2 regions of the Paenibacillus sp. PvP094 genome follow, and region 1 is predicted to be linked to the other one. Evidence: predicted binding sites of a transcription regulator. Region 1 holds the regulator's gene; the other holds the start of a gene.
What was found. Region 1 encodes CtsR, which represses protease genes until heat stress. Its sites were predicted from a motif close to ATGGTCAATAAAGGTCAAACA; they were not measured.
Positions count from the first base shown of each region.

Region 2: a site for CtsR is predicted at 2,549-2,569, ahead of clpP (ATP-dependent Clp endopeptidase proteolytic subunit ClpP). Genes of this name have one in related genera too.

Region 1 is NZ_JBEPOM010000001.1:2,813,652-2,817,868, forward strand. Features, by position in the region: gene ABIC22_RS12810 (GNAT family N-acetyltransferase) at 1-1,112, shown strand, start outside; gene ABIC22_RS12815 (CtsR family transcriptional regulator) at 1,601-2,062, shown strand; gene mcsA (protein-arginine kinase activator protein McsA) at 2,095-2,613, shown strand; gene mcsB (protein-arginine kinase McsB) at 2,642-3,712, shown strand; gene clpC (ATP-dependent protease ATP-binding subunit ClpC) at 3,901-4,217, shown strand, end outside.
Region 2 is NZ_JBEPOM010000001.1:1,889,773-1,893,989, forward strand. Features, by position in the region: gene gap (type I glyceraldehyde-3-phosphate dehydrogenase) at 1-834, opposite strand, end outside; gene ABIC22_RS08805 (sugar-binding transcriptional regulator) at 940-1,965, opposite strand; tRNA gene ABIC22_RS08810 (tRNA-Arg) at 2,407-2,481, shown strand; gene clpP (ATP-dependent Clp endopeptidase proteolytic subunit ClpP) at 2,658-3,254, shown strand; gene ABIC22_RS08820 (PdaC/SigV domain-containing protein) at 3,383-4,217, opposite strand, start outside.

The DNA.
Region 1 (4,217 bases):
TATTAAACGAGGAACAGGTTGAAAAGCGCCGTGAGGAGTTCGCCTCACACAATGTGTTGGGAGTATATGAGGATGGACAAGTTGGAGCCAAGCTTCAGATCATTCCTTTTCAAACTTATATTCAAGGTCGATCATTTGCGATGGGCGGTATTGCGGGTGTGGCAACATGGCCGGAATACCGGCGCAAAGGTTGGGTAGCGGGGCTGCTTAAATTTGCACTCGAAGAGATGAATCGGAATAAACAAAGTATTTCCTTCCTGCATCCGTTCTCGTTTGCTTTTTATCGGAAATATGGATGGGAGACCTACGTAGAGTTTAAAAATTACAAGCTGTCTACCGATCAATTACCTGCGAAGAAGCCAACTCCAGGTACTCTCCGGCGGGGCAATCCAGAGCTATCGGTGCTGAAAGAGGTATATGACACGTATGCAGAACGTTATAACGGAACCTTAAGCCGGAATGATGCTTGGTGGGAAAATTCAGTTTATGCTAAGAAAGGTAGCCAGCGGGCTGTTTACTATGATGAAGCAGGACTGCCTCAAGGCTATGTACTTTACGAGGTTAAGGAAAGAAAATTTACCATTGGTGAGATGGTGCATCTAAATGAAGAGGCAAGACAAGGGTTATGGACGTTTATCGCCAATCATGATTCGATGATTGATGAAGTGACGTTAAAAGCGCCTGCGAACGATACACTGGCTTTTCAACTGGATAATCCACGGATTCAACAGGAGGTTACCCCATACTTTATGGCGAGAATCGTTAGTGTGGAGCAGTTCATTTCGCAGTATCCTTTTGCAAGCCAAGACTCTCCGGTACAGATTCAGCTTGAGGTAGAAGATGCACATGCACCGTGGAATGAAGGGGTATGGGAATTGAACGTGGCTATGAACGGAACAGCTTCCATCTGGAAAAAGGGGGAGCTTACTACGGAAGATCAGCCTGCTCAGCATATCAGACTTAACATCCAATCGCTCACGGCAGTGTTGATGGGGTATCGCAGACCCGCTGAGATGGCCCGAATCGACAGGATTCAAGGCTCGGAAGAGGATATTCGGGCTTTGGAAAAAGCGATACCTGTTCGCCAAACCTATCTGATGGATTTCTTCTGATTTTTCAAATGTGTTTATGCGTGTATCCAGAGCCAATTCATCTTGGCTGCCTTCCCTTTTCATATTAATAGAAAAACGTTGCTACAGTGAGACAAACGAACTTCTCTGGCTTTTTTGGAGAGGTTTTTTTGTGTCCGGGGAATATTTCGTGTAAAATCGTAAAAAATGAATAGTGACCCCACTTGGCAAAACCACAAAATATGCTATAATGTATATAAAGTCAAAGAAAGTCAAAGTCAACTGAAGGTTAAATACTTACGTAGCTTTCTTTCTACATTCCGGTGATGAGACACATTTCATGAACGATGGATATCATCGGAAAGAGGCAGTACCAAGAGGACCTTCGTGCGTCCTTACTCTTCCGAATAAGCCAGTGGAAATCAAGATTCGTCGTTTCCCTGTTTGGTTAAATGGGTTGAGAAGGTGTACTCTGTGGGGGCGTGTGGGTCCTTATTGACTTAACGTTTCAGACAGTGGAGGATGAGTGGATGCGTAATATCTCTGATATTATCGAACAATATCTGAAGAGTATTTTGCATGAAAGTCCCGAAGGAATGGTTGAAATTCAGCGCAATGATCTTGCAGATCAATTCTCATGCGTACCATCCCAGATCAACTATGTAATAAGTACACGTTTTACTCTTGAAAAGGGATATTTAGTCGAGAGTAAACGTGGTGGTGGCGGTTATGTTCGCATACAGCGGATCGAATTGCCGGCCCACTCTGCTTTGCATAATCATCTGCACCATAGCATCGGGGATGAGATTGGACAGACAGCTGCCGAAGGCTTGATTTATCAGCTGGAAGAAGCACGTTTCCTGAGTAAAAGGGAAGCGGGGTTGATGCGTGCAGCTGTATCAAGAGAAATTTTATTGGTCAAACTTCCTTACCGGGATCAAATTCGTGCCAGAATGTTAAAGGCGATGTTAATATCTTTGCTCGGTAAATGAAAACCTATCGGGATCAAGGAGGTACATCCTAAATGCTGTGCCAAGAATGCGACAAACGTCCGGCGACTCTTCATTTCACCAAAATCGTGAATGGAGAAAAGACGGAATTCCATATTTGTGAGACATGTGCCCGTGAAAAGGGAGAAATGATTCCGGGAACATCGAATGGATTTTCCATTCACAATCTGTTGTCCGGGTTGCTTGATTTCGAACCTAAGAATGGAAATGCCGGGGCTCCCCCTGCTCAGACTCTTCGCTGTGAAGAGTGCGGCATGACTTACTCACAGTTTAGCAAAATCGGCCGTTTCGGCTGCAGTTCTTGTTATAAATATTTTGACAGTCGTCTGGATCCGTTGTTCAAACGGGTTCATGGCAGCACAACCCATGTGGGCAAAGTGCCTGCACGAGCTGGTGGTCGCATTAAAGTGAAGCGGCAGATTGCCGACCTGAAGCGCGATCTTCAGGAGAGTATCGCCCAGGAAGAATTTGAAGAGGCGGCTCATATCCGTGACCAGATCAGGGAACTTGAAAAAGAAATAGCTCAAGAGTAGAGTTTGTCATGAGTAGGAGGGACGCGTAATGCCTAATCTGCGCTTTACAGAGAAGGCGCTCAGCGACTGGATGCGCAGTGAAGCGGCTGATTCCGAAATCGTCATTAGCAGCCGTGTCCGGATCGCACGTAATCTTCAGCATTACCCATTTCCAATGCTTGCTTCCAATGAGCAATCGGAAGAAGTGCTGAATAAGCTGAGCGAAGTACTTCAATATGATGACGTTCATGCCTTTGGAGATTTCCACACCTTGGACCTGATGGATATTGATGATCTCGATAAGCGGGTGCTGGTGGAGAAACATCTGATTAGCCCCAGTCTTGCGAACGAATCAAAAAATGGTGCGGTTATTCTCAGTGAGGATGAATCCGTCAGTATTATGATTAACGAAGAAGACCATCTTCGTATCCAATGCCTCTATCCGGGGTTCCAGGTGAAAGAAGCCTGGGAGAAAGCTTCCGCCATAGACGATGCTTTTGAAGCGCATGTGGATTATGCTTTTGATGATCGGAGAGGATACCTGACCAGCTGTCCTACCAATGTAGGTACAGGGGTAAGAGCATCTGTAATGATGCATCTGCCTGCTCTGGTGATGACACAGCAGATTGGACGCATTCTGACAGCTGTTTCTCAAGTGGGGTTAACCGTGCGTGGGATATATGGCGAAGGCAGCGAAGCGATGGGCAACCTTTTCCAGATCTCCAATCAGATTACGCTTGGACAGACGGAACAAGAGGTTATCGATAATCTGCATAGCGTTGTGCTTCAGATGATTGGGCATGAACGTACTGCCAGAGAGCGGTTGATTTCTGACTCTAGACTACGGATTACCGATAGAGTGATGCGTTCATATGGGATTTTGTCCCATGCAGCCATTATGGATTCCAAGGAAGCCGCGCAGCGTCTCTCGGATGTTCGCTTAGGTGTAGATCTGGGGCTGTTGAATGGATTGTCCATTACGGTAATGAACGAGTTAAACGTGATGACACAACCAGGCTTTTTGCAGAAAACATTCGGAGAAGATATGCGCACAGATGAGCGTGACATCTACCGGGCCCAGTTGATTCGTGATACGATCAATGCAGCCAGTCAATCCTAGTAATTGTTTTCTTCAGATTTAATATTAAGGTTTCATGCCGCATCTGCGGCTTTATATAAAACGGGCATTGGACTAAATGCCAAATGACTTTATTCGCAGCATGGCTGCAAACAAGAATGATATGAATTATACGGCGGGATCATGATCAAGGCCCACGTTTTATCCAAAACCATGGAGGTGCAGGAGATATGATGTTTGGAAGATTTACGGAACGGGCCCAAAAGGTGCTCGCACTCGCGCAGGAAGAAGCTGTCCGTCTCGGTCATAATAACATCGGTACAGAGCACATTTTGCTCGGCCTCATTCGTGAAGGCGAAGGCATCGCAGCCAAAGCGCTAATCGGCCTGGGACTCGGATTGGAAAAAATTCAAGATGAAGTAGAAACGCTGATTGGTCGCGGCCAAGAGCAACCTACGAACATTGCATATACGCCACGTGCGAAAAAAGTAATTGAACTGTCCATGGATGAGGCTCGCAAATTGGGCCACACCTATGTAGGAACAGA
Region 2 (4,217 bases), 920 kb from region 1:
TACGATTTCGTCTTCAGTGTATCCGAAAGTTTGTGGATCGGAAGCTTCTTTCATTGCTGCGTTAACTTCATCAGCAGTTACTTTTTGTCCAAGAACAGTTACGAGCTCAGTCAGGGAACCAGTAGCTACTGGTACACGTTGAGCTGCACCATCCAATTTACCTTGCAGTTCAGGGATAACCAAACCGATTGCTTTAGCAGCACCAGTTGTGTTAGGGATGATGTTTTCAGCCGCTGCGCGAGCACGACGGAAGTCACCTTTAGGGTGTGGAGCATCCAATGTGTTTTGGTCGCCAGTGTAAGCGTGAATTGTAGTCATCAAGCCTTGAACGATTCCGAATTTGTCTTGCAGTGTTTTTGCCATAGGAGCCAGGCAGTTTGTTGTGCAAGATGCGCCGGAGATTACAGTTTCAGTACCGTCGAGGATTTCATGGTTTACGTTGTAAACGATGGTTTTCATGTCGCCAGTAGCTGGTGCGGAGATAACAACTTTTTTAGCGCCGCCTTTAAGGTGCTTCTCAGCTGCTTCTTTAGTTGTGAAGAATCCAGTACATTCCAGAACGATGTCTACGCCCAGGTCGCCCCAAGGAAGTTCTTCTGGGTTACGGTTAGCCAGTACTTTAACTTCTTTGCCGTTCACTTTGAAGAAGCCGTCGTGTACTTCAACATCGCCATCGAAGCGACCTTGAGTTGTATCATATTTAAGCAAATGAGCCAGCATTTTAGCGTCAGTCAAGTCGTTGATTGCTACTACTTCAATGCCCTCTACATTTTGAATACGGCGGAATGCCAAGCGACCAATACGTCCAAAACCGTTAATACCTACTTTAATCATGAGTAAGTTCCTCCCAAGTTTTGATTTATTTTTTTATGAAGCTATATATTCAAGACAGACGGTGAAGTCCGTCAAGACAACAAGAGTTGTGGTAAAAGAAAAACCTTATTCCATTTCGGCAACGATGACTTCGGCAGCTGCCTCATCAATAATCAGAATATCTTCCTGTCCGAATCGCAGTACGGAGTGAATGGCAGCCGCCTTACTTTTGCCGCCCGCAATTCCGATCACCACATCGGTCCGTTCAATATCCTGAAGTCGCATGCCCAGAGTTAGCATGGTGTGTACCACTTCACCCTGATCGTTAAAATAATAACCGAAGGATTCAGATACGGCTCCTTGCTCCTGAAGCTCTTCTATGATCTCCGTTGCAAGTTTGCGTCTTCGCGCCATCTCCACGGCATCACCGATTCCGTGAATTACGATGCGTGACTGTCTGATCAGCTGAAGAATCTCCTGGACGCTTGGGTCCTGAATTAACGATTCATAGGCATGATCACTCAGCAAATCCGGTACATGCAGGAGTTTATATTGTGCTCCTACCCGTTTTGCCATTGTCGATGCAATCGTATTGGCCTGAATTTCGAGGCTTTCTCCCAAACCGCCGCGTGCCGGTACGAACCAGACACCTTTAAGCGATGTTGGCGGAGTCAGCTGCTCTGCCACTCCTGCCGTTGTTGATCCGCCTGTAACGGCAACAACGTCGTTATCATTCATTACTTGACTAAGAGCCTTCGCTCCAGCCTTACCCAGTTCCCGTTTGGCAAATGGAGAAATATCCGAATCGCCGGGAACGACAACTACCTTTTGCAGACCGTAGGCTTGCTTGATGCGTTCTTCCAGCTCGGATAATCCGAACAGCTCTTTGGCTACTGGCTCTAACTGCTGCAGCAAATCATGCCCTGCCTCACTGATCTTCATCCCTGCACTGTCAATTTCAATAAGTCCCTGAGCCTTTAACAAATCGGTCTCAGCCCTCAGAACCCGCTCGGTCATCTGCATGGAATTGGCTAACGTCCTTCTCCCGATCACATCCGATAACATGATCTGGTGCAGAATCGTATACCTCTTCTTCAAGACATCCATGAGATCAGGCAGAAGCTGCTTTTGCACTTCTAAAATCGTTCGCATGCTTTCCACTCCCGCAAGCTTCTCGTTCCAAGCTCTCTTTCATGGCCCTAAAATGTCCCGGGTTAACTTTTTAAGTCCCACGTCTATTCTACCTAAAACTGACGTGACATGCAAGTGTTTCAAAAGCCTTATTTCACAACGTTTTGGGCCATTGTACGCGCTTATTTTCACAATCTCCGACTTCCACAGGAAAGTGCAGCCGCATTCATACCATATATAGAAGAAAACCAAATTTCTCATCTATATATCGCTTCTATTGACTCCAGGATCGCGCTTCATGCAACCTGTCCAAAACTTCTCTTAGCATTTACTTAAATACTCTCTTTATCCATTCTTCATCATCATGATCAATTTCAGGTCATTCCAAACCATAAGCTTGATCATATCTCTTGCAATTCAGGATTCCATGAGCTATAATCATTATTGCTGTCACATCAACGTGCGCCCGTGGTCCAATGGATATGACGTAGGCCTCCGAAGCCTGAGATCCAAGTTCGATTCTTGGCGGGCGCGCCATTCTTGATTAGCAGCTCATAACCCTTTTAACCAATGGAACCGTAAAGGTTTCTTTTTTTTCAAAGTTAGTTTGACTTTCTTTGACTTTTTGTTTGAAATTGTTTATGATGTGGGTAATACGGTAACAGTTTAAATAGATACACTATTCCATGTACATTTCCGAGGAGGTTTTTCACGTGAGTTATATTCCTATGGTCGTTGAACAGAGCAACCGCGGTGAGCGCGCCTATGACATCTATTCCAGATTGCTGAAGGATCGTATTATCTTTCTAGGCAGCGATGTAAATGACGTTGTTGCGAATGCCATCATGGCACAGATGTTGTTCCTCGCTGCGGAAGATCCGGAGAAAGACATTCATCTATACATCAACAGCCCAGGCGGATCCATTACAGCCGGTATGGCCATTTACGATACAATGCAATTTATCAAACCTGATGTATCTACCATCTGTGTAGGTATGGCTGCTTCCATGGGCGCATTCTTGCTCAATGCAGGTGCAAAAGGCAAACGTTTTGCACTGCCTAACAGTGAGATCATGATTCACCAGCCGCTGGGCGGTGCACAAGGTCAGGCTTCGGATATCGAAATCCGTGCCCGCCGCATTCTGAAAATGCGTGATACCTTGAACCGCATCATCGCTGAGCGCACAGGTCAACCACTGGAGCGCATCGAGAAAGATACAGACCGTGACTACTTCATGAGTGCTGCTGAAGCTGCCGATTACGGTATCATTGATAAAGTCATCGCAAACGTTGGCTCCCAAGGCGTATAAGCCGAGGTAACTGTATATTGAAGATATATGAACAGGCCAATCTGATTGACCTGTTCATACTACGAAGAAGCGCCCCTTGTCATGATCATGACGAGGGGCGCTCTTTTTTTTAGAATGATATGGAATAATTACTCTGCTGCAATTCCACTGAATGGCTGTTTGCCTTTAGGAAGTAACTCTTTGTACGTAAACGGGAATTCCGGGAAACCTTCTGCATAAGCAGTGTACTCATACAGTTGGAAGAACACGACTACCCCTGTAGGTGTTACATAGAAGTCCTGGTCCTTGTTCAGACCTTTATAGCCGTCCAGGTAACCACCGCGAGCCTTAAGCTGTTCACCAACCTTTTTGCCAAGCGTATCGCGCATTGTTTTGTTGTTTTGCAGCACATCATCAAGACTTAGCTCTTTACCTGTATCCAGCGCAAAGGTGTGACCTGTCCGTGTAGTCATCCCGTGGGCTCCGGCATAATCCTCATAACGCTGAGTAACCAATCCCAGCACGCCGTTCTCGTTGTACGTCACCACATAGGTGCTCTCGAATGCATATGGACGGTTGGCTGCTGCCGTTCCGTATTCGGCCGTTTGCTTCTTGAAAGCAGCTACGAATGCATCCACTTCGTCTTTCAACACTTTGTTGATAGCCGCTTCGGCTTCATCGCTAGCAAGTCCACTCACCTGCGGATATTGAATATCCACCTCAGCATTTTTGATGTCCACTTTTACGGTTGCTGATTTCACTTTCACGCTATTTTGCTTCACTTTGCTCAGCGCCAGTGTTTTGGTTTTACCATCCCAGCTGCCTTGAACTCCCAAATAATCTCTCATCGCTGAAAAAGGAATGTACAGACGTCCCTTGATCAGCTTCGCTTCAACGTTAGGATAATAATTATTTACTCTTAGCGACGGTTCACCATCCGCCAGGCTGATTTTCATCGTGTTATTCGCTGCAGTCAGTGCGTAC